Regions from separate parts of the Mesobacillus sp. ABV4_180 genome, predicted to be linked through region 1. Evidence: riboswitches for the same ligand, from Rfam matches in the RefSeq annotation. Region 1 holds a riboswitch; each other region holds the start of a gene.
The links. Region 1 has a riboswitch for S-adenosylmethionine ahead of ACXAEA_RS05630 (methionine ABC transporter ATP-binding protein). Riboswitches for the same ligand answer to the same signal wherever they lie in the genome.

Region 2: it holds a riboswitch for S-adenosylmethionine, as region 1 does, so the genes downstream of both, ACXAEA_RS04525 (methionine ABC transporter ATP-binding protein) here and ACXAEA_RS05630 (methionine ABC transporter ATP-binding protein) in region 1, are expected to answer to the same signal.
Region 3: it holds a riboswitch for S-adenosylmethionine, as region 1 does, so the genes downstream of both, ACXAEA_RS19900 (trans-sulfuration enzyme family protein) here and ACXAEA_RS05630 (methionine ABC transporter ATP-binding protein) in region 1, are expected to answer to the same signal.

The regions. Positions count from the first base shown of each region.
Region 1 is NZ_JBSWTJ010000001.1:1,136,977-1,144,387, forward strand. Features, by position in the region: gene ACXAEA_RS05615 (M20 family metallopeptidase) at 1-415, opposite strand, end outside; gene ACXAEA_RS05620 (MetQ/NlpA family ABC transporter substrate-binding protein) at 607-1,443, opposite strand; gene ACXAEA_RS05625 (methionine ABC transporter permease) at 1,460-2,110, opposite strand; gene ACXAEA_RS05630 (methionine ABC transporter ATP-binding protein) at 2,100-3,131, opposite strand; SAM riboswitch class I at 3,243-3,348, opposite strand; SAM riboswitch class I at 3,439-3,541, opposite strand; gene ACXAEA_RS05635 (alpha/beta fold hydrolase) at 3,878-4,657, shown strand; gene ACXAEA_RS05640 (amino acid ABC transporter substrate-binding protein) at 4,878-5,702, shown strand; gene ACXAEA_RS05645 (amino acid ABC transporter permease) at 5,689-6,390, shown strand; gene ACXAEA_RS05650 (amino acid ABC transporter ATP-binding protein) at 6,415-7,149, shown strand; gene ACXAEA_RS05655 (hypothetical protein) at 7,190-7,357, shown strand; partial or broken gene ACXAEA_RS05660 (hypothetical protein) at 7,373-7,411, shown strand, end outside.
Region 2 is NZ_JBSWTJ010000001.1:928,362-935,772, forward strand. Features, by position in the region: gene ACXAEA_RS04520 (O-acetylhomoserine aminocarboxypropyltransferase/cysteine synthase family protein) at 1-828, shown strand, start outside; SAM riboswitch class I at 942-1,055, shown strand; gene ACXAEA_RS04525 (methionine ABC transporter ATP-binding protein) at 1,285-2,310, shown strand; gene ACXAEA_RS04530 (methionine ABC transporter permease) at 2,303-2,971, shown strand; gene ACXAEA_RS04535 (MetQ/NlpA family ABC transporter substrate-binding protein) at 2,986-3,819, shown strand; gene ACXAEA_RS04540 (carboxymuconolactone decarboxylase family protein) at 3,935-4,306, shown strand; gene ACXAEA_RS04545 (YuzK family famiily protein) at 4,585-4,737, shown strand; gene sufC (Fe-S cluster assembly ATPase SufC) at 5,778-6,563, shown strand; gene sufD (Fe-S cluster assembly protein SufD) at 6,582-7,411, shown strand, end outside.
Region 3 is NZ_JBSWTJ010000001.1:3,893,743-3,901,153, forward strand. Features, by position in the region: gene ACXAEA_RS19900 (trans-sulfuration enzyme family protein) at 1-828, opposite strand, end outside; SAM riboswitch class I at 900-1,000, opposite strand; gene ACXAEA_RS19905 (CBS domain-containing protein) at 1,113-2,093, opposite strand; gene ACXAEA_RS19910 (YitT family protein) at 2,280-3,146, shown strand; gene ACXAEA_RS19915 (hypothetical protein) at 3,392-3,526, opposite strand; gene ACXAEA_RS19920 (amidase family protein) at 3,551-5,032, opposite strand; gene ACXAEA_RS19925 (DEAD/DEAH box helicase) at 5,147-6,292, opposite strand; gene ACXAEA_RS19930 (immune inhibitor A domain-containing protein) at 6,602-7,411, opposite strand, start outside.

The DNA.
Region 1 (7,411 bases):
CACCCTCTTCGGCAGGCGTTCCAAAAACGACTGCTTCACCGCCGGTTTCATCAAGCACTTTGCTTAGAGCAATTGCTGCTGCAACACTTGTAGTTCCTATGATATTATGTCCGCAAGCATGGCCTATTCCTGGAAGAGCATCATATTCTGCAAGAAAAGCGATGGAGGGACCAGGTTTATCAGACTTTTTGCGCGCCACAAAGGATGTCTCATGCCCCGCTACAGCCTTGTTAACTTCAAAGCCTTCATCCTCCAAAATCTTGATCAGCTGGGCAGAAGCGAAAAACTCTTCATTGCCGATTTCCGGACGTTCATGGATTGCGTGGCTGGTTGATAGATAAAGATCTTTGTTTAGTTCTACATTTTCAACAATAACATCCTTTAATTCCTTTAGTGATTTTACAGGTGTTGACATCCTAATTCCTCCTTGATTTTGTTATTTTAGGGGCGGAAGGGATGTGTCCGCCCATTTAAGCAGCTGTCTTTTACCCCAGCTTAGGGGGCTTTTTCGCAGTCAAGGTTACAGAAATCCTTTTTTACCATGATGTTAATAATGCAGGGAAGCTTCCTGATAATCCTGATGAACTTCGCGGCAATCGATGTAGATTACCAGCCAATCTCACTAAGCGGAACGAAGGTAGGAATCGTATTTCCTTTGTATTCCTTCTCGATGAATTCTTTTGTGTCGTCCTGCTGGTAAAGTTCAGCTAACCTCTTCAATATTTTGTTGTTTTTGTCCTCTTCCCGAACAGCAATGATGTTGATATATGGAGTTGCGGTTGCACTTTCGAGGAAGATGGCATCCTTCTTGGGTGTGAATCCTGCGTCAACTGCAATTCCGTTGTTGATGATTGAAGCCGCAACATCTGGCAATACCCTTGGAGTCTGGCCGGCAACAATTGTAACAAACTCAAGATTCTTGGGGTTTTCAACGATTTTATCCAGGGACCCAATACCATCGAATCCATCCTCTAGCTTGATCAAACCAGCTTCCTGCAGCAGAAGAAGGCCTCTGCCCATGTTAGTCGCTTCATTGGCGAGGGCTATTTTGCCGCCTTTAGGGATGTCATTTACATCCTTGAATTTATCTGAATAAATTCCCATTGGTGCAATCAACGTAGTAGCAATAGGTACAAGGTTAATATTATGTTCCTTGATAAAAGCGTCAAAATAAGAAACAGTCTGGAATGAGTTGGCATCCAATTCGCCTTCGGCAAGAGCAAGGTTCGGCTGCACGTAGTCTGAGAAGGTGACGATTTCCACGTCAATCCCTTCTTTTTCAGCTTTTTTAGCGACGAAATCCCATACACGGTGATCCATACCGCTGACGCCAAGTTTGACTTTAACTGTTTCTCCGCTTTTTGCGGATGTTGATGAGCTTGAGCATGCCGTGCTGAATGCTGCCAATGTAAGTACGATAAGGGTTAAAAGTAATTTTTTCATTTTGGTTTCCTCCTGATTATCTTCTTCTGATTTTTTTAGCTGTAATATTTCCAAGCGATTGAAGGCCCTGGACCAACACAATCAAAATTCCTACTGTAATGAGCATCGTTGTTGTATCAAAACGCTGATAGCCATAAGTAATAGCCAGATCCCCCAGGCCGCCGCCGCCGATTGCTCCTGCCATGGCCGAAGCGCCAATCAATCCGACTGTTGCAATCGTGAAGGCGAGGATAAGAGAGCTCAGCGCTTCAGGGATAATGAATTTAAAAACGATCTGCCAGGGAGTAGCGCCCATTGATTCTGCAGCTTCGATGACACCCGGGTCCACTTCCAAAAGAGAATTCTCTACTAATCTTGCAATATACGGCCCTGCATAAAAGACAAGCGGGACGACTGCCGCAGCGGTGCCAATGGATGTACCAACAAGAAATCTGGTAATTGGGATTATCGCTACCAGTAAGATGATGAATGGCACCGAGCGGAACACGTTGATGATGCCATTCAGGACATTGAAGACCGGAGCGTTTTCAAGCAAATGTCCTTTCCGTGTCACGACGAGAGCAATTCCAAGAGGCACTCCAAGGACTGCCGAGAACAGCAGCGAGAACGCAACCATCTGGAGAGTCTCTACTAATGCCTGAATGATTTGTTCTGAATTAACTAGCATGTGCTTTCACTTCCTTTATGCTTACTTTTTGCTGGCCGATAAAATTTAGAGCCCGTAAAATTTCTTTATCACTGCCCTGAAACTCGACGATCAGGTTTCCGAATGGGGTGCCCTGAAGCTCGGTAATATTTCCAAAAAGAACATTGATATTTACATCAAATTTCTTTGCAAGCTGTGATAAAAGCGGCTGGCCGGCTGAATCACCGACAAAATTGATTCGGAATACCTTTTGAAGCCCGGAGTGCCCATCAATAATCGTTCGAACTGAATCTGGGATAGTGTCATTCATGATGGAGCTGACAAAGTTCCTTGCCGTTTTCGTTTTCGGAGCAGAAAAGACATCAAAGACAGTGCCTTCCTCAATAATTCTTCCTTCTTCAATGACAGCCACGCGATCACAAATTTCACGGATGACTGACATCTCATGGGTAATGATTAAAATGGTGATGTTGTACTCCTTGTTGATTTTTTTCAAAAGCTGAAGAATGGAGCTTGTTGTCTGCGGATCAAGTGCAGAAGTCGCTTCGTCACACAGCAGGATTTTCGGCTGGGTTGCCAGTGCCCGTGCTATTCCAATCCGCTGCTTTTGGCCGCCGGATAGCTGATCCGGATAACTGTCTGCTTTATCAGCAAGGCCGACAAATTCAAGAAGCTGATGAACCCGCTCTTTTATTTGTGCCTTTGGAATTTTTGCGAGGACCAGCGGCATGGCCACATTATCAAAAACGGTTTTCGAATTTAAGAGATTGAAATGCTGGAATACCATCCCGATATTCCTTTTAATCTCCCTGACCTCTTTTACAGAAAGGGAAGTCAGGTCGCAGCCATCAACAATCACCTGTCCTGAAGTCGGACGTTCCAATAAATTCACGCAGCGGATCAATGAACTTTTTCCTGCGCCGCTAAAACCAATGACTCCAAATATTTCGCCTTCGTTAATTTCTAAATCAATTCCATTTAGCGCGGCTACCTTTTGCCCGCGGCTTTCGTATACTTTTTCTACTTTCTGAAAAGTAATCACCTTTCTGCCTCCTTTGTAGATGGTTCATCCATGCTTTTTCAATTAACAAAAAAGCCCTCTTCCCGGAAATAGGAAGAGGGCACGCCTGAAAAAATACAGGACAAACTTCTCTTCTTATCTCCCAAGCCTTTTGCTTGCTGGATTTGGCACAGTCCCCCATAAGGGGTCCGCTGCCGAGGCTTCATAGGGCCAGTCCCTCCGCCTCTCTTGATAAGAAAGTATTGATATATAGTTGTAGGTAGGGAATTCCGGAAAAATAAAAATCCCCTTCAGAAAGAAGAGGACATCAAATTAAAAAGTTGGCCTCTTCTTATCTGTCAAGCTGCGCTTGCTGGATTTGGCACAGATTCCAAAAGGAGTCCGCTGCCGAGGTGTCATAGGGCCAGTCCCTCAACCTCTCTTGATAAGAAGGTAACGAATATTCGGTTTTAAATCTTGTTTATTACTTTACTGTGGCATAGAGAAAGTGTCAATCATTTTATTTGGAATTTTTCTCGAAATTTGGAAAATGGGAAATTCGGATTATAAGGATGAGGTGAGATCCAGCCGTTGAAAAAATTAAAAGAAGGTGCCCAAAAGTTTTATATCTTTTGCTACACCATCTTTCGTTGATGGAAATTAGTTTGCTTTAGGTTTTACCTTTTTTCAAGTTAGCTTCCTCAACCTTCCTTAGTTCTAGGTAATCACCTATGTTAAAAAAATGAATATCTTATGCTCGATACCACTTTCATCGAGGAGGCTTGGGCATGGGTTACTTTGTTACTGTAGAACAAGGTGTGAATTTGTATGTTGAAGACATTAATCCTGGAGGAAGCAAGACCATTGTTTTCTTGCATGGCTGGCCGTTGAGCCATAAACAGTTTGAATATCAATTTAATGTTCTTCCATCCATGGGGTACCGTTGCATCGGGATAGACTGGAGGGGCTTCGGGAATTCGGATAAACCAATGTCTGGATACACTTTTGACCGATTGGCCGATGATATCCGCGCGGTAGTTGAGACACTTCAATTAAATAATTTTGCCCTGGTTGGCCACTCTACTGGAGGTGCGATCGCAATCAGATATATGTCCCGGTACAATGGTTACGGAGTATCAAGGCTGGTCCTTGTTGATGCTGCAGCCCCAACAGGATTTACAGCCGAAAATGCAGGCAAATTGCTTAAAGAAGCATTAAACGACCGCCCGAAGATGATGCAGGGAATAATTGATACTTTTTTCTTTCAATATATTTCTCCTCAGTTTTCCGACTGGTTCTTTCAAATGGGACTACAGGCCGCAGGTTGGTCCACAGCGTCAGTCATCGTTTTATTAAGAGGTGAAAACCTGCATGCTGACCTTCCAAAAATAGAAGTACCAACATTAATTATTCACGGCATTCATGACAAAGTGATACCTTTTGCACAAGCGCAAGAACAAAATCGAAAAATAAGGAATTCACAGCTTGTTCCTTTTCAGTATAGTGGACATGGTGCTTTCTGGGAAGAACGGGACAAGTTCAACCAGCTGCTGACACAGTTTATTTAGCGATCTGGCTGTAAAAGTTTAGTAGTGAAATTCATTAAAAATGCACACGAAAAATGACGTATGAAATGACATACGTCATTTTCTTTTGTCTAATTTTTATCTGAGTAATAAACAAAAAAATTTTGAGGGAAATTAAATAAGAATTATCTTTTGACGGAAAAAGAAAATTGATTTATGATTTACTAATCCGATAAAACCAACCTAAATAGGAGGAATTAAAATGAGGAAATTATCTTTACTTTTTGTTTTGATCCTAACTGCAGTCCTGATGATGGCAGGCTGCGGTGGAAAGAATGAGTCCGATGAAGTGCCACAGGGGAACGATGCTACCGACAAAGAGAATGCAGTTCTTGAGAAGGTTGAAAAGGAAGGGGTCCTTCTTGTTGGAACAGAGGGTACATATCCACCTTTCACTTTCCATGACGAGAGCGGAAAACTCACAGGATTTGATGTTGAAATTGCAACTGAAGTCGCTAAAAGACTTGGAGTCAAGGCTGAGTTTAAAGAGACTCAGTGGGACGCCATGTTTGCTGGCCTTGATGCAAAGCGTTTTGACATGATCGCGAACCAAGTAGGAATCAAACCTGAAAGAGAAGAGAAGTATGCCTTCTCAAAACCATATATCACATCAACGGCTGTATTGATTGCACATGAAGAGAATGATGAAGTGAAAGGTTTTGAAGATTTAAATGGGAAAAAGGCAGCTCAGTCCATGACAAGCAACTATGCAGACATAGCCAGAACTAATGGTGCAGAAATCGTTGGAGTAGAAGGGTTTAACCAGGCGATTGAGCTGATTTTGTCAAAGCGTGCGGATGTTACAATTAACGAAAATCTTTCCTTCCTTGATTTTAAAAAGGCAAAGCCTGATGCAAAAGTAAAAATTGTAGCAGAGAGCGAAGATGCATCACAAAGTGGTTTGATGTTCAGAAAAGACAGCGAAACTCTAGTTGAGGCTGTTAACGGAGCGCTTGCGGATATGATTGCTGATGGTACTTATGACAAAATTTCCTTGAAGTGGTTTGGTGAAAATGTACTTGAATAACATATTTGCCGACCCTGAAAGAATGGACCGGCTGGCCGAAATTGCCCAAAATTCATTTATCCCCCTTTTACAGGGGGCTATTTTTTACACAATCCCATTAACGTTAATTTCATTTGTATGTGGATTGGGTTTGGCGATCTTGACGGCTCTCGCCAGGATTTCCGATGTTAAATTTCTACAGTTTATCGCAAGAGTTTATGTGTCTGCCATTAGAGGAACGCCTTTACTTGTGCAATTATTCATTCTGTTTTATGGATTGCCGACCATTGGTATTATCCTCGACCCCTGGCCTTCTGCAATCATTGGATTCAGCCTGAATGTGGGAGCATACGCTTCTGAAATAATCAGGGCAGCTGTCCTTTCCATCCCCAAGGGGCAATGGGAAGCAGGGTATTCAATCGGCATGAGCAGCAGGCAGGTCCTTAGGAGAATTATATTTCCGCAGGCAACAAGGGTTTCCATCCCGCCTTTATCGAATACTTTTATTAGTTTGGTAAAAGATACATCCCTTGCATCGATGATCCTTTTAACAGAGATGTTCAGAAGGGCACAGGAAATCGCGACGACAAATTATGAATTCCTTCTTCTCTACACGGAGGCTGCCCTTATTTACTGGGTGATCTGTTTCATCCTTTCAATCGCTCAGGGAAGAATCGAAAACAGGCTTGACCGTTATGTGTCTCGTTAAAATCAAGAGGAAAGGAGGTATTTCATGATCTCAATAAAAGGGTTGAAAAAATCATTTGATCAACTGGAAGTTTTAAAAGGAATCGATCTAGAAATCGATAAAGGAAAAGTTGTTGTTATTATCGGACCATCCGGATCTGGTAAAACTACTTTTCTGCGCTGCCTGAATATACTTGAAACGCCCACTGAAGGCATCATCACTATTGGTGGGCAGAAAATGGATTTCTCAGCTAAGGTTCCACAGAAAGCCATTTCTTCTTTCCGCCGACTGACCGGGATGGTATTCCAGGGTTATAATCTTTTCCCGCACATGACTGCGCTTGAGAATGTAATGGAAGGCCCGATCACAGTCAAAAAAGAGGCAAAGAATATTGCGAGGAACAAAGCAGAGCACTTCCTTGAAAAAGTTGGCCTCTCAGACAAAATGGAATTTTACCCATTTCAGTTATCAGGCGGCCAGCAGCAAAGGGTGGGAATCGCCAGGGCACTCGCCATGGAACCTGAGGTCATGCTGTTCGACGAACCAACCTCTGCCCTCGATCCTGAATTAGTTGGAGAAGTTTTGAAGGTTATGAAGGATCTGGCCAATGAGGGCATGACCATGGTCGTCGTTACCCATGAAATGCGATTCGCCCAGGAAGCAGCAGATGAAGTAATCTTCATGGACGGCGGGGTCATAATAGAACGCGGAAAGCCTGATAGCATCTTTAAGACTCCAAAAGAAGAACGGACAAAACAATTTTTGAGAATGATTCAATAATTGATATAAAAAATTTCAAGAATATGATTCGGGAGATACGATGAAACCAAAAATAATTCTTGCGTTAGTAGCTATAGTATTTTTATTATCAGCTTGCGGCGAAAAAAGCATAGACGGAAAAATGGTATTGCTAAATCAGGACAAGGAAGAAATCACCTTTCCCCAGGCCAAGCCAACCCTGTTCTTTTTCATGACTACCTACACCTGAACACATTGCCAGCAGCAACTGGTCCAGTTGTATAACAACCTAGAGGATTTAAAA
Region 2 (7,411 bases), 210 kb from region 1:
TTAAGGGTTTTGGATATCGAGGCTGTCGCTGACATCGCCCATGAAGCCGGCGTTCCGCTGATTATAGATAACACGTTTGCAACTCCATTTCTATGCCGTCCGATCGAACATGGAGCGGACATTGTCATCCATTCCGCAACGAAATGGCTGTTAGGCAATGGTACCGTCCTTGGCGGCATCATTGTGGATGGAGGTAAATTTGATTGGAAGTCTCCTAAATTCCCGGGTTTCAACGAACCTGATGGAAGTTATCATAATATCGTGTATAGCGAAGCCATTGGAGCTGCTGCATACATTGTAAAGGCCAGGGTCCAGCTTCTCCGTGATCTCGGGCCATCTATTAGCCCTCAGAGTGCTTTCCAATTCAATCTGGGAATTGAGACATTGCATGTCCGCATGAAGGAGCATGTCGCAAATACCCAAAAAGTCGTGGACTATCTCGAGTCGCATCCTGCGGTTACCTGGGTCTCTTACCCTGGCCATGATTCTCATCCTGATAAAGAGCTTGCTGAACGGTACCTGCCAAAAGGGGCTGGAGCCGTAGTCGTTTTTGGAATAGAAGGAGGAAGAAAGGCAGGTGCGACGCTGATCAATTCTGTGAAATTGTGGTCCCACCTCGCGAATGTTGGCGATGCAAAGAGCCTGATTATCCATCCGGCAAGCACGACCCACCAGCAACTGGACGCGGATGGGCTGAAGGCGGCTGGCGTACCGGAAGATTTAATCCGCCTCTCCGTCGGCATTGAAAATAGTGATGATATCATCGAGGACCTGGAACAGGCGATTGAAAAAGCAACTGGAGTACCTGCTGTATCGGCGAAGGTTTAATTATCCAATACATTCCAAATAATATTTAAAAATAATTTTGTTGACACCCTTTTTTATTCCGTGCTAAAATCACACTCGTACCTTAAAAACCGATTAAATAATTTAATAGCGTGCTCTTATCAAGAGAGGTGGAGGGAAGTGCCCTATGAAGCCCGGCAACCGTCAATAAGCTTGCTTATTGAAATGGTGCCAATTCACTCAAAGCGGATTGCTTTGGCAGATGAGAGAAAGGATACCCCCTACAATTATGCCTTTCTGCTCACTTGCAGAAAGGCTTTTATTATTTTACAAGCATTATTTGATCTTCTCGTCCTTTTACCGGTTTCAGTCATGCTCCCTCTTAACGTAAAGTTTGAATTATTTTCGTTGGGGAATGGGAAACTAGATTGATAACCTTCTCAGGCATATTAGGCGATTTAAACGGTTTTAAAAAGAGTTGTAAAGAGGGTGAGTCAATTGATCACGATAAAAAAGGCAAAGAAGATTTATCCTTCCAAAAAAGGAGAAGTCAAAGCAGTAGATGATGTGAACCTCGAAGTCAAAGAAGGTGAGATCTTTGGGGTCATTGGATACAGCGGTGCGGGGAAAAGTACATTGATCCGAATGCTGAACGGCCTCGAAATTCCAACTTCAGGTTCCGTCGTTGTGGCTGGAAGGGAAGTTTCAAGGATCAAAGGAGCGGAATTGCGAAAAGCACGCCAGGAAATCAGCATGATTTTTCAGCACTTCAATCTGTTATGGTCAAGAACGGTTGCAGAAAACATTGCTTTCCCGCTCGAAATTGCCGGTGTGCCAAAGGCAGAGAGGGATAAAAGGGTAAAAGAACTGATCGAGCTTGTTGGGCTTGAAGGCCGTGGAGATGCTTATCCTTCACAGTTGAGCGGTGGACAAAAGCAAAGGGTTGGAATTGCCAGGGCCCTTGCGAACAATCCAAAAGTACTCCTGGGTGACGAAGCGACATCAGCGCTTGACCCCCAGACAACCGACCAAATCCTGGACCTGCTGGTGGATATCAATAAGAGATTAGGTCTTACGATTGTCCTGATTACGCACGAAATGCATGTGATCCGAAAGATATGCCACCGGGTTGCGGTGATGGAAGGCGGAAAGATTGTTGAAACAGGACCTGTACTGGAAGTGTTCAAAAACCCTCAGCAGCCAATCACCAAACGGTTCGTCCAGCAGGTGACTGAACCCGAAGAAACGAAGGAAACAGTCGACCATTTGCTATCCCGCTATCCGCATGGCCGAGTTGTCCAGCTGACATTTGTGGGTGAAGGAGCAGAACAGCCTCTTATCACCAATTTGATTCGCGAGTTCCCGATCATGGTCAATATTGTCCAGGGGAAAATTTCGCAGACGCAAAACGGGTCCTATGGTACTCTGTTCATCCATCTGGATGGAGAAGAGGGCGACCTGGACCGCGCCATCGAATATATTGGCAAGCAGGAAGTCGGCGTGGAGGTGATTTCAAATGGCTGAAAATTTATTTCCTAATGTCAATTGGGACCGGATGTGGGAAGCGACAGTTGAAACACTGTACATGAGTGCTATTTCGGTTGTAGCCACCTTCATTCTTGGAGCCATTTTAGGTCTATTGCTTTTCCTGACTTCCAGAGGGAATATATGGGAAAATAAGTCGATTAATTTAGTGTTAAGTGCATTTGTTAACATATTCAGGTCGATACCTTTCATCATCCTGATTGTCCTGCTGATTCCTTTTACAAAGCTCATCGTTGGTTCAATGATTGGAGAGAACGCAGCATTGCCAGCATTGATCATCGGGTCAGCTCCTTTTTACGCAAGAATGGTCGAAATTGGACTGCGTGAGATTGATAAAGGAGTCATCGAAGCAGCGAAGTCAATGGGCGCGAAAACAACGACGATCATCTGGAAGGTGCTTCTTCCAGAATCAATGCCTGCACTTGTTTCAGGAATTACCGTTACTGCAATTGCCCTTGTCAGCTACACAGCGATGGCTGGTGTAATTGGAGCAGGAGGTTTGGGAAACCTCGCTTATATGGAAGGTTTCCAGCGCAGCCGGAACGATGTCACGCTAATGGCGACCATCATCATCCTGGTTATCGTATTTTTAATTCAGTTCATCGGTGATGTCATCACTAGAAAATTAGATAAAAGATAAAGGAGAGATACTAAATGAAAAAGTGGTTATTGGCGCTAATAGCATTAGTTTTAACAGCAGGGCTTACAGCTTGCGGAACATCTGGGGAAAATTCCGAAGGCAGCAAGGAAGAAAGCAAGAAGATCGTTGTTGGTGCATCTAACGTACCACATGCCGAAATACTTGAGGAAGCTAAGTCCCTTCTTGAGGAAAAAGGCTATGAATTGGAAATCAAGACATTCAACGATTATGTTGTACCTAACCAGGCATTGGATTCAAAGGAACTTGATGCAAACTACTTCCAGCACATTCCTTATCTTGAATCTCAAATGGCGGAGCATGGATATAAGTTTGAAAATGCAGGCGGAATTCACATCGAGCCAATCGGTGTCTACTCTAAAGACCATACAACTCTTGAAGACCTGCCAGAGGGTGCTCACATCATCATGAGCAGCTCAGTAGCAGACCATGGCCGTATTCTGACAATGCTTGAAAAAGAAGGCTTGATCACTCTTAAGGATGGCGTTGAAAAAGTTAAAGCAACAATCGATGACATTGCAGAAAACCCTAAGAAACTGAAGTTTGACACTGAATACGAAGCAGCATTGCTTCCACAGATCTTCAATAACGGAGAAGGCGACGCAGTTCTAATTAACTCTAACTACGCAATCGACGCGGGTCTTAATCCATTGAAGGATTCTATCGCGATCGAGGAAAGTGACTCTCCATACGTGAACGTCATCGCAGTACGTGAAGGTGACAAAGACAAGCCGGCAATCAAGGCACTTGTCGAAGTTCTTCACTCAAAAGAAATCCAGGACTTCATCCTTGAAAAGTATGAAGGTGCTGTCGTTCCGGTAAAAGAATAGTAGAAAACAGAAAAGCAGGCGGCGCCTGCTTTTTCTATTTGATTCACATCCCTCGCATAACCCGCTCTGAAATCTAACATACTAACCGAGAAATATTCAGATTGGAGTGAAAGCAATGGAACATCATTATGAACCCCGGAATTCTACTGAAGCAGCTTTGCATGAATATAAGCATGGGCTTGGCATCTTTACACAGAGAATGCCTGAGCTTGCACAACATTATAATGCTTTTACAGAAGTGTGCTTTCAGGAAGGAACCCTCACACAGAAGGAAAAGCAGCTTATTGCTTTAGGAATATCTTTATATTCACAGGATGAATTTTGCATTATTTATCATTTAAAAGGGTGCCTTGACCAGGGTGCGACTGAGGAACAAATTTTAGAAGCAGTAGGAGTTACTGCTGCATTTGGCGGCGGTGCTGCAATGAGCCAGGCAGTCACGCTTGTCCAGGAAGCGATGGCTGAGCTGAATCATTTAAAACAGTAAAATATACCTAAAAGCCTGTTAGTGCGGCTAAAATGGGTTGGCAGATTTGCAGGATAGGCTCCGATCCGGAGGGATTTGCCAGTATTGTAAGAATTCAAGAGCTGAGGTACCCTTAAACCTCCATATTCCATCACATCCAAAAATTAATGGTTTTAACCGCTTTGATAGTGGTAAATAAAAAGTGTTACCATTGCAATATCAAAAAAATCGCTGATCAAAGCGAAAAACCGAAGGGATGATTCACTATTAGTCAGCTAAAACTGAACTACACAAGTGAAATGGAAAAAGCCATGCATGGAGCTCATGGAATCAGTTATGAGGTTTACAGCATGAACCATGACGCAAGGATGGAAGTCGAGAGAAGACGTGAAAAGGATTATATCCAAAGCCAGCGGATGATTTCGGATCTGGAAAGAAAAGTCCACTCGTAAGGATAGGATATATATAATAGAAGAAATGAATTGGAACCAGTGTCGTTTATGCACTGGTTTCTTTATTATTAACAGGGTAATGAAGGACATAAATCGGTATGGAAACGGGAACGTGTCCGTCATGAAGGTGATGAAGGACAGAAATCGGTATGGAAACGGGAAAAGTGTCCGTCATGAAGGTGATGAAGGACAGAAATCGGTAAGGAAACGGGAAAAGTGTCCGTCATGAAGGTGATGAAGGACAGAAATCGTTGTGAAAATGGAAAAAGTGTCCGTCATGAGGGTGATGAAGGACAGGAATCGGTAAGGAAACGGGAAAAGTGTCCGTCATGTGGGTGATGAAGGACAGAAATCGTTGTAGAAAAGGGAAAAGTGTCCGTCATGAGAATGATGAAGGACAGAAATCGTTGTGGAAACGAGAAAAGTGTCCGTCATAAGGGTGATGAAGGACAGGATCGTGATGACCAAAGAGAAATATGTCCTTCATTTGGGTTTATGTCCTGCCTTGATTCCGTCCAAGTACATTTTTTTATTACAGCAGGTAAAAATAAAATGATGTACAAGCTATGAGCGGATAAACCGACTTGCAGGGCTTGGTCTGTTAGAATGAGAGTGTGGTTTTGTCGCCTTTCAGCGGGCTGAAATGCGGTGGTGGGGGAAGTGGAAAGAAGGCAAGTTTCATGCTGTTGATTCTTCAATCAAAACATTCAAAACTTAATTTTTGCAGATTTTTGGCTCACTTTTGTGAAGCTTACGCTTCACAGGCTTTTCAGCTTGAGGCTGAAAAGCTGCCGAGTGGAAGGGGAAACACTGCGAGCAAATGCGTTTGCTCGGTCGTTTCCCCTTCCACTCGGCATGAGCCAAAAATCATATTTATATTTTGACAAGAATCAACAGGTTCCGTTGTATTTCTTTCCACTTTTAAAGTGTTGCTAACACTTTTCATTTGTTATAAGATTGTAATGAGAATAAAATGAGAATAGAGCTAAAGACGGCTGAAGTCGGCTTAAAATCTTTTCTATATTGACGGAGGTATTATTATGGCAGGATCTGTATTATCAATTAAGGACCTTCACGTTGAGATTGAAGGTAAAGAGATATTAAAAGGTGTGAACCTTGAAGTTAAGGGTGGAGAAATCCACGCGATCATGGGACCAAACGGTACTGGTAAGTCTACTTTGTCTTCTTCTATCATGGGTCATCCTAAATATGAAGTAACTAGCGGTTCTGTTAACCTTGATGGCGAAGATGTTCTTGAAATGGAAGTTGACGAGAGAGCACGCGCTGGCTTGTTCCTTGCTATGCAATATCCAAGCGAAATCAGCGGTGTAACGAATGCTGACTTCCTTCGTTCTGCTGTGAACAGCCGCCTTGGCGAAGGCAATGAAATTTCACTTATGAAATTCATCCGCAAAATGGATAAGCAAATGGAATTCCTTGAAATGGATCTTGATATGGCACAGCGTTATCTTAACGAAGGTTTCTCCGGCGGTGAAAAGAAGCGTAACGAGATTCTTCAATTGATGATGCTTGAACCTAAAATCGCGATCCTTGACGAAATTGACTCAGGACTTGATATCGATGCATTGAAGGTTGTTTCTAAAGGAATCAACGAAATGCGCGGCGAAGATTTCGGCTGCTTGATCATCACTCACTACCAGCGCCTTCTTGATTACATCACTCCTGACTATGTACACGTCATGATGCAGGGCCGCATTGTGAAGTCCGGCGGACCGGAACTTGCACAGCGCTTAGAAGCAGAAGGATACGACTGGATTAAAAAAGAACTAGGCATCGAAGACGAAACAGTTGGGCAAGAAGCTTAAGCGTTGGGGGGATTTATAATGACTACGGAAACGAAATGGGCTTTTGACCAGGAGTACATTACTTCCTTCTCAAAAGAAATGAACGAACCGGAATGGCTGACACAGCTTCGAGTTCAATCTCTTGATAAAGCTGAAGATCTTTCCATGCCAAAACCGGATAAGACGAAAATTGATAAATGGAATTTCACTAAATTTGAAAAGCTGCTTGTGAAAAGCGATGTTTTTTCATCAATCGATGAACTTCCTGAGGAAGTAAAAGCACTTGTTGACCAGGAGGCAAAGGATAATAGCCTTTATGTACAACGCAACAACAAGCCAGCATACCTGCAGCTTTCAAAAGAAATGCAGGAACAAGGTGTAATTTTTACAGATATTTTCACGGCGGCTCGCGAATATAGCGACCTTCTGAAGAAATACTTCATGACTGCGGTTAAAACAGATGAGCACCGTTTGACTGCTCTTCACGCAGCATTCATGAACGGCGGAGCATTCCTGTATGTTCCTAAAAATGTTCAAATCCAGAATCCGATTCAGGCGATCTTTCTGCATGATGATGCAGAAGCGAACCTGTTCAACCATGTCCTTGTTGTGGCTGAAGATAACAGCTCTGTAACATATGTTGAGAACTACATTTCAACAACTGGCAAGGTTAATGGCCAGGTTAACATTGTTACTGAAGCAATCGCTGGCCAGAACGCGAAAATCCAGTACGGTGCAGTAGATACTTTGGCTGAAGGGCTTACAACTTATGTAAACCGTCGCGGTCAAGCTGGAAGAGATGCTCGTATTGAATGGGCTCTTGGCATGATGAACGATTGCAATACAGTTTCAGAAAACATCACAAATCT
Region 3 (7,411 bases), 2.8 Mb from region 1:
CTCGTTTTCACGCAGTTTTTCAGCAAGCATCCTCGCATTTTCCGACTGAGCCTTCATTCTTAATGCCAGTGTCTTCAATCCTCTGCAAGTAAGCCAGGCTTCGAATGGACTCAGGTTCGCACCGAGATTCACGATTCTAGCACGTGCTTCAGTGATTAAATCCTTGCGGCCTACTACGACTCCTGAAGTGACATCGCTATGGCCGCCAATATATTTCGTGGCACTATGGACGACAAGGTCCGCACCGAGCAAATACGGACGCACATGGAGCGGCGTGGCAAAAGTATTATCCACCAGAACGGTGAGATTATGTTTCTTGGCCAGCTCAATGACCTCTTCCAGGTTTTCGACCCGAAGTAGCGGATTGGTAATGGATTCCGTGTATACTAGCTTTGTATTTTCCCTGATTGCCGCTTCAACATTGCTCAGGTCGGAAAACGGGATAAATGTCGTCTCGATGCCAAATCGTTCAAGCTCTGATTTTAGCATATGGAAGCTGCCTCCATAGACATCATCTGCCGCGACAATGTGGTCGCCGCTCTTCACCACAGCCAGGACGCCAGCAAGAATCGCCGACAGCCCAGAAGATGCCGCCACTCCATCCTCCGCATGCTCAAGTGCTGCAACGGATTGTCCCAATTCATCCGTGTTCGGGTTCCCTACCCTCGAGTACAAATAATCTCCTTCACCCTGGTAAAAGCCCTCCAGCTCATCCAGATCGTTAAATGTAAAAGCCGATGTCTGATAAATCGGCGTTGCCTTACTTTTAATCCCCTTCGGTTTGTTATGTATCGAATGAAGCACTTCTGTTTCGAAATTTCCTGCCATCTCGCCCACCTGCTTTTTCTGTAATGTAAAAAAACCTCTCCAATAAGAAGAGGTTTCGCGCGCAGCATCCCCTCTTATCTTCAGACGTGAATCTTCAGGAATTAGCACCTTTCACCGAAATGAAGGTTGCCGGGCTTCACAGGGCCTGTCCCTCTGCCGCTCTGGATAAGAGTTATTTCAATTTTTAAATATCATTTGTAATAGGCAGTATATCAGCAAGGCAGGCGCCTCGTCAATGTGGAACCGCCTTGATTAATTGACCACCGAAAAGAGTGTATATGAGGTTAATCCTCCGCAGGGTCACTGTCAAGCAAGTCCCAGGGAGTAATTACGCCGACCGGCTTCCCGTGGCGGTCTCCCGTTTCAGTGATGATGACTGCCTGGAGCTTCTTTCCTCTCGTGTGATAGCGTTCAAATAGTTCTTCGATATGATAAAGTGAAGCATCTTTATCGACAAAAGTAACGAAATAATTTTTGTCTTTCTTCAATAATTCTTTCACTCGCACATCTTCAATCGTCACGACATTATCCGAAAAATGCTTCGCCATCCACTGGATGATCTCTGTCGAAGTCAACAAGGCAACATATTTATCATCTTTGTCATAGACAGGGAATCTTGTAAAATCAAACTTGTTGATCACTTTTAGAACATCTTTAAGATAAGCATCTTCATAATAGTAGAATACCGGGCTGGTCGCGATTGAAAGTGCGGTCTGTGGCTTTTCGAATTCCCTGCATATCTCCTCGATTCGTTCAACAACTTCAATATGAGGCTCGGCGATATAATAATCCGCGTTCACCCGCTCATGGACAATCGCATTCCTCAGCTTGGCGAACTGGTGCAGCTCACTCTTATACTTCCTGATCAAAGATTGATTCTTATAGCCAGAGTAAAGCAGCTCGACGAACGCATCACTGTCCGTCCCCTTCACCATTTCCTTCAAAGCCTTATGAATCCTGTTGAAAGCCGTCTCGAATTTCCCAGACTGCTCTTTATGCTTTACTTCATGGTCCTTATTCTGTGCTTTATTTTGGGACTTGCTTCTGTTATCTTTGTTTGACGTTTCACTTACATTATTATTTGAGGATGTTTTCGCATTTTCTTTCCGCTTAAGTTTGTGTTCATCCATTTCCTTTTCTTTAGGTTTCGGGCTTGTGCGAATATATGGTTTATTGTTGTGTTTTTTATGCGTTTTTTCAGCCTTTCGGTTTGAAGATGGCTGTTGTTTCTTTTGTCTATTTTTAACTTGAGTATCGTTAGCCAACATGGTCCCTCCAAAAATCAAATATCTTACGCTTCTTCAATACCCATAAATGCAGATCTTCTAATCCTGGTTATATAATCTAAAAATACCAGAAACACATGATGAATTGCCTTTTATTTTTGAAGTTTATCAAAGTTTGCTACAATTAATACATTGATTATCTATATGAAAAGGGTTTGATTCATTATGGCAGCAACGAAGAAAAAAAGAGTTATAAAAGAAATTACACAGCTTGTAACGATTACATTGGGTGCTGTTATAGCGGCATTTGGTCTGGATATGTTCCTCGTGCCAAACGCAATCCTTGATGGCGGGGTCATCGGGCTCTCGATAATTGCAGCAGAGTTAACCAATGTGTCGATGAGTATCTTCCTGATTATTCTAAACCTGCCGTTCCTGTATATCGGTTACCGCAGAATGGGATGGAAGTTCACATTGCGCACGCTTTATGGTGTCATCGTTCTATCCGGTGCGACAGCTTATTTACATCATTTTGACCCAGTCACAGATGATTTATTTTTAGCGACCATCATTGGCGCGGTCATCCTCGGAACCGGCGTCGGCCTAGTCATCCGTGCAGGCGGAGCGTTGGACGGAACGGAAATCATCGCCATCCTCGTCAGCAAAAAGCGCACCGTGTCCGTCGGCCAGATCGTCATGATCATGAATTTGTTCATCTTTATTCTGGCAGCATTGCTCGTATTCAGCTGGGAGACAGCGATGTACTCGATTATCACTTATTTTATTGCGTTTAAAATGATTGATGTCGTCGTGGAAGGTATGGAAGAACTGAAATCGGTCACGATCATTTCCGATGTTCCAGAGGAAATTGCAGAAGAATTGCTGAAGCAGCTGGGACGAGGCATGACCTATATCCAGGGACAGGGCGTTTTTTCAAACGAACCGAAAAAAATCATCTATACGATCGTCAGCCGGATTGAATTATCGACGTTGCGCTCCGTCGTGAATGATATCGACCCAAATGCATTAGTTGCCATCGAAAACGTGGCCGATGTTTCGGGGAGTAATTTTGATAAGGGGACAGGTCATTAATCCGGTTTGGCAAAAATAACTACAACATTCGGCTTATCACTCCGGGTCAGGTCTGAATCTCTACGATTTCGAGCAAAATCTCTATGAAATTTGATTTATTCTCTACAATTTTGAACAAATCACTACGAATCCGTTTTTACCACTACGGTTTTATTTGAATCACTACGAAATACAGCATAATCACTACATTTCCGCAATCTAAAAAAAAAAACAGTGCCCTGGCGACTCGCCTGGGCACTTTGCAATTAATCGATCGGGTTGTTTAGCTTCTTTTCTTTTTGGCCGGTTGTGAACTCGACTAGTTCTTCCGGTGTGTTATTTCCTTTTTTCTTGTTGTTGTTGCGCTGGGCGTTAGCGTTGCCGAGCTTTGTTTTACCCATGCTTCCTCGCTCCTTTTGATGGATTCAAGAAGTAGTATGGATTTTTTTATCGGCGTTTATTCCAAGTTCGGGTGCACGGCGCACCCTGGTTGCCTGCTCGTATGCATAGGCAAGCTTAATCAATAACGGTTCGCTGAAGGCAGTTCCGGTAAAAGTAATGCCGACTGGCTCTCCTTCAGAAGTAAAGGCAGTCGGAACCGTTACAGACGGGTATCCAGCCTTAGACCCGATCGTCGATCCGTCCATCGGGAACAATACGGCGTCGACACTGTATTCCTTCAATACATAGTCGATCCCCTGCTCCCTGGACATATAGAGATTGTATTCGAGTTGCTCCAGGTATTCAGCTTCTGTCAAAGTTCCGCTTGTTGCTTCGGATTTCAGCAGGACTTCCTGTCCGTATTTCAGCGTTTTCTCAGCATGCTGGTTGTTAAAATCTATAACATCAGCCAGCGTCCTGATTGTTACATTTGGAGCCAACCCATTCAGATAGGCATTCAAGTCTGCTTTGAACTCATGGCTTAAAACCTTATTGCCCCACTTCGCTTTGGCTGCTGGAACCTCAGCTTCCACTACCTCGGCTCCAAGCTCTTTAAGCTTATCAACAGCATTTTGGAAAATCTGCTCCTGCTCCTCGGTTAATTGACCAATATACTCTTCCCTGGCAACAGCTATTTTTGCTCCTTTTAAACCTTGATCATCCAATAGGTCATTGAACTCCGGCAAAGTAACCATGGTTGCAGGGTCCTGATCATCCCGCCCGGCAATCGCTTCTAATAGATAAACCGCATCCTTCACTGTCCTCGCCATTGGTCCAGCCGTGTCTTGGGTGTGGGCGATCGGGATGATCCCGCTGCGGCTGACAAGGCCGACTGTCGGCTTGATGCCGACCAGGGAATTTTGTGAGGCAGGATTCAAAATGGAGCCGTCGGTTTCTGTCCCGACAGCAACTGCAGCCAAATTGGCAGCAATAGAGGCACCAGAGCCAGCACTTGAACCACCGACCTCGAATTTGCCAGGTCCATACGGGTTCATCACCTGGCCTCCGCGGGAACTATAGCCGCCCTTCATATCGTTTGCCATGAAGTTGGCCCATTCCGTCATATTCGTTTTCCCAAGGATTACTGCACCAGCTTCCCTCAGCTTTGCCGAAACAAATGAATCCTTGAGTGCAATAGAGTCCTTCAGCGCCAGCGAACCAGCGCTTGTGTGCATTTTATCATGTGTATCGATATTGTCTTTCACAAGGACCGGGATACCGTGCAGGGGTCCTCTGGGTCCCTTCAACCTTCTCTCGGAATCCAGTGCTGCCGCGATATGCAGCGCGTCAGGATTTACTTCCAGCACAGAATTTATTTTCCCATCATATACTGCGATCCTTGCCTGATACATCAGAACAAGTTCATGTGACGTCAGTTCCCCGCTCTCCATTTTGCCCTGCATATCATCAATCTTCGCTTCTGGAAGCCACTCTTCCATCAATGTATGTAAACGTGGATTTATCACCTTCAACAATTCCTTTCAAAATAAATCTTCGGAATATATATTCTTATCTTTTTGGAAAAACCCTTTTTTTACATTAAAAAAGCTATAGGATATGGACCTATAGCTTTTAGAAGCTTATTTTTTTACATCGACAATTTTACCATGGTAAAACTCTTTAAGTGCTGGCTCGCTATTAAGCGCTTTTGAGAACTTTTTCAAATCGCGCTCTTCACGCTCGTTGACGATGGAGATGACGGTTCCCTCTGCGCCAAACCGGCCAGTCCTTCCTGAACGGTGAATATACTGGTCCTGCTCCCTCGGGAAGTCGAAGTGGACGACATGGGTTACCCCTTTGATATCGAGCCCTCGTGCTGCGATATCTGTGACGAGAAGCATCTCGCTGTCGCCTTCACGGAACTTTTTCAAATATCTCTGGCGGTCCTGCTTCGTCAGGTCACTGTGCAGCTGGCCGACATGGATATCCTTAAATTTAAGCTTATCAGCAGCGATGGTCAGGTTGGCGATATCCTTGATGAAAACAAGGGTCTTCAGCCCTTTCAGGCGTGCGATTTTCTCAAGGATTTTGATCTTGTCACGCTGCTCGCTGACAAAGTAGATATGCTCCACTTTTGCAGCATCGATCGTTTCATCTTTTTTCACCCGGATGATTTCAGGCTCTTTAGCCATGCTTTTCACGGATTGCTCGACCGCTGGCGGGAGTGTCGCGGAAAATAGCAGCAATTGCCTTTGGTCTGCCAGTGTTGATTTTACAATGTTTTTCACTGTCTCACTGTGCTCAGGAGTCAGCAGCTGGTCGCCTTCATCAAGTACGACCGTGGTGACTTTATGCATCTTCAGCTTTTTCTGCTTGATCAACTCATAAGTCCTGCCCGGTGTTCCGACGATGATGTGCGGGCTCTTTTTAAGCTTATCGATTTGCCTTTTCAGGTTGGCTCCACCGATCAGGGTTGCAGAAGTAATGCCGCTGCCCTCACCCCACTTCTGGATTTCGGATAGGATCTGCATGACAAGTTCCTGGGAAGAAGCGAGGATGACTGCCTGCGTATTCTGCATTTTCGGGTCAATTTTATTTAAAACCGGAAGCAGGTAGGCAAGCGTTTTGCCAGTGCCAGTTGGCGACTCGGCAATCACATCTTTTCCTTCTAAAATAAGAGGGATCGTGGTAGCTTGCACGGACGTCATCGTCTGGAATTCGGCTTTTTCCCAGGCCTGCTGCAGGAACGGTTTCAGTTGCGTGATAATTGGTTGAGTTTCTGACATGATTTTCTCCTTCAACTTAAGCATTCTAGTAATGATACTAGCTAAAACGGGGTTATAAGTCCAGTATTCCCCCGGGGTTTTGTGTTTTTGCAGTGAAGCTTTTAAATTTCCGCATGTGTACAAGCTGTGGATATTCGTATTTAGAGTATGCAAAAGAATATTTTGACGAAGAGCCCAATTATATTGTCGGAGTTCACAACTTTATTGGCTTCATAACAAACAACTTATTGGCGACCTGGAAATTCACGATATGACTTTAAATGGAAAAGACACCGGGCAGCAATTGCCCGATGTCTTCGAGGTTAAATCTTATTTGTGGATCCAAACTGCACCAGCAGAGTTATCCTTCGCTTCGCCGATGACCTGGAACTTCAATCCTAGTTCAGGAAGCTTTTTGCCTGCATCCGGAATCAGTTCGTTGATGTATTTATTAGAGTCATCAAACGTTGTCACACCAGATAGTCCGTCGTAGTCATAAATTCCGCGTGATGGAGAATCGATGTACCATTCAGGAGCCTTATCTAGCGAGAATGCAGCATCAGCGACCTGGTAGCGTGTGCTGCCCAGCACTGAATCTTGTCCCTTCAGCTTGCCGACAATCGCTTCTGGATGGGAGTCAACTACACCAATAAATCCTTCACCAGGGTGGACGCCAACCCAGTTGTCTGTGAAGCTGTCATCTCCATACCATACCACTAAACCAGTGTTATACTTCACGCCGCGGCCTTGAATCAAGCCTTTGTCAGCGCCAGAGTAGTTTCTCCACTCAAGGTAGTAGTAGTGTTTTTTGTCAAATAGACCGTTTGTAGAAATGAAACCATCAAGAGTTACTTTTTCAGTTCCTTCTGCATCATCCGCAAAAACTTCTGTGCCGTCAACAGTCAGGCTCAGGTTATCCATTGCGAATCCATCAAGCGCAAGTCCGCCGTCTGTTACGTATTCAAAAACAAGCTTCACTTTCTGTCCTGCAAACTGGCTCAGGTCATATGACTTGTCAACCCATTCACCTTTTGTAGATTCTGCACGAGCGTCGCCGTCCGTGTCATTATCGCCGTAAACATCTAGAGTAGTTGTTTTTCCGCCAGCTACCGCTTTTACATACAGATAATCGTAGTCAAA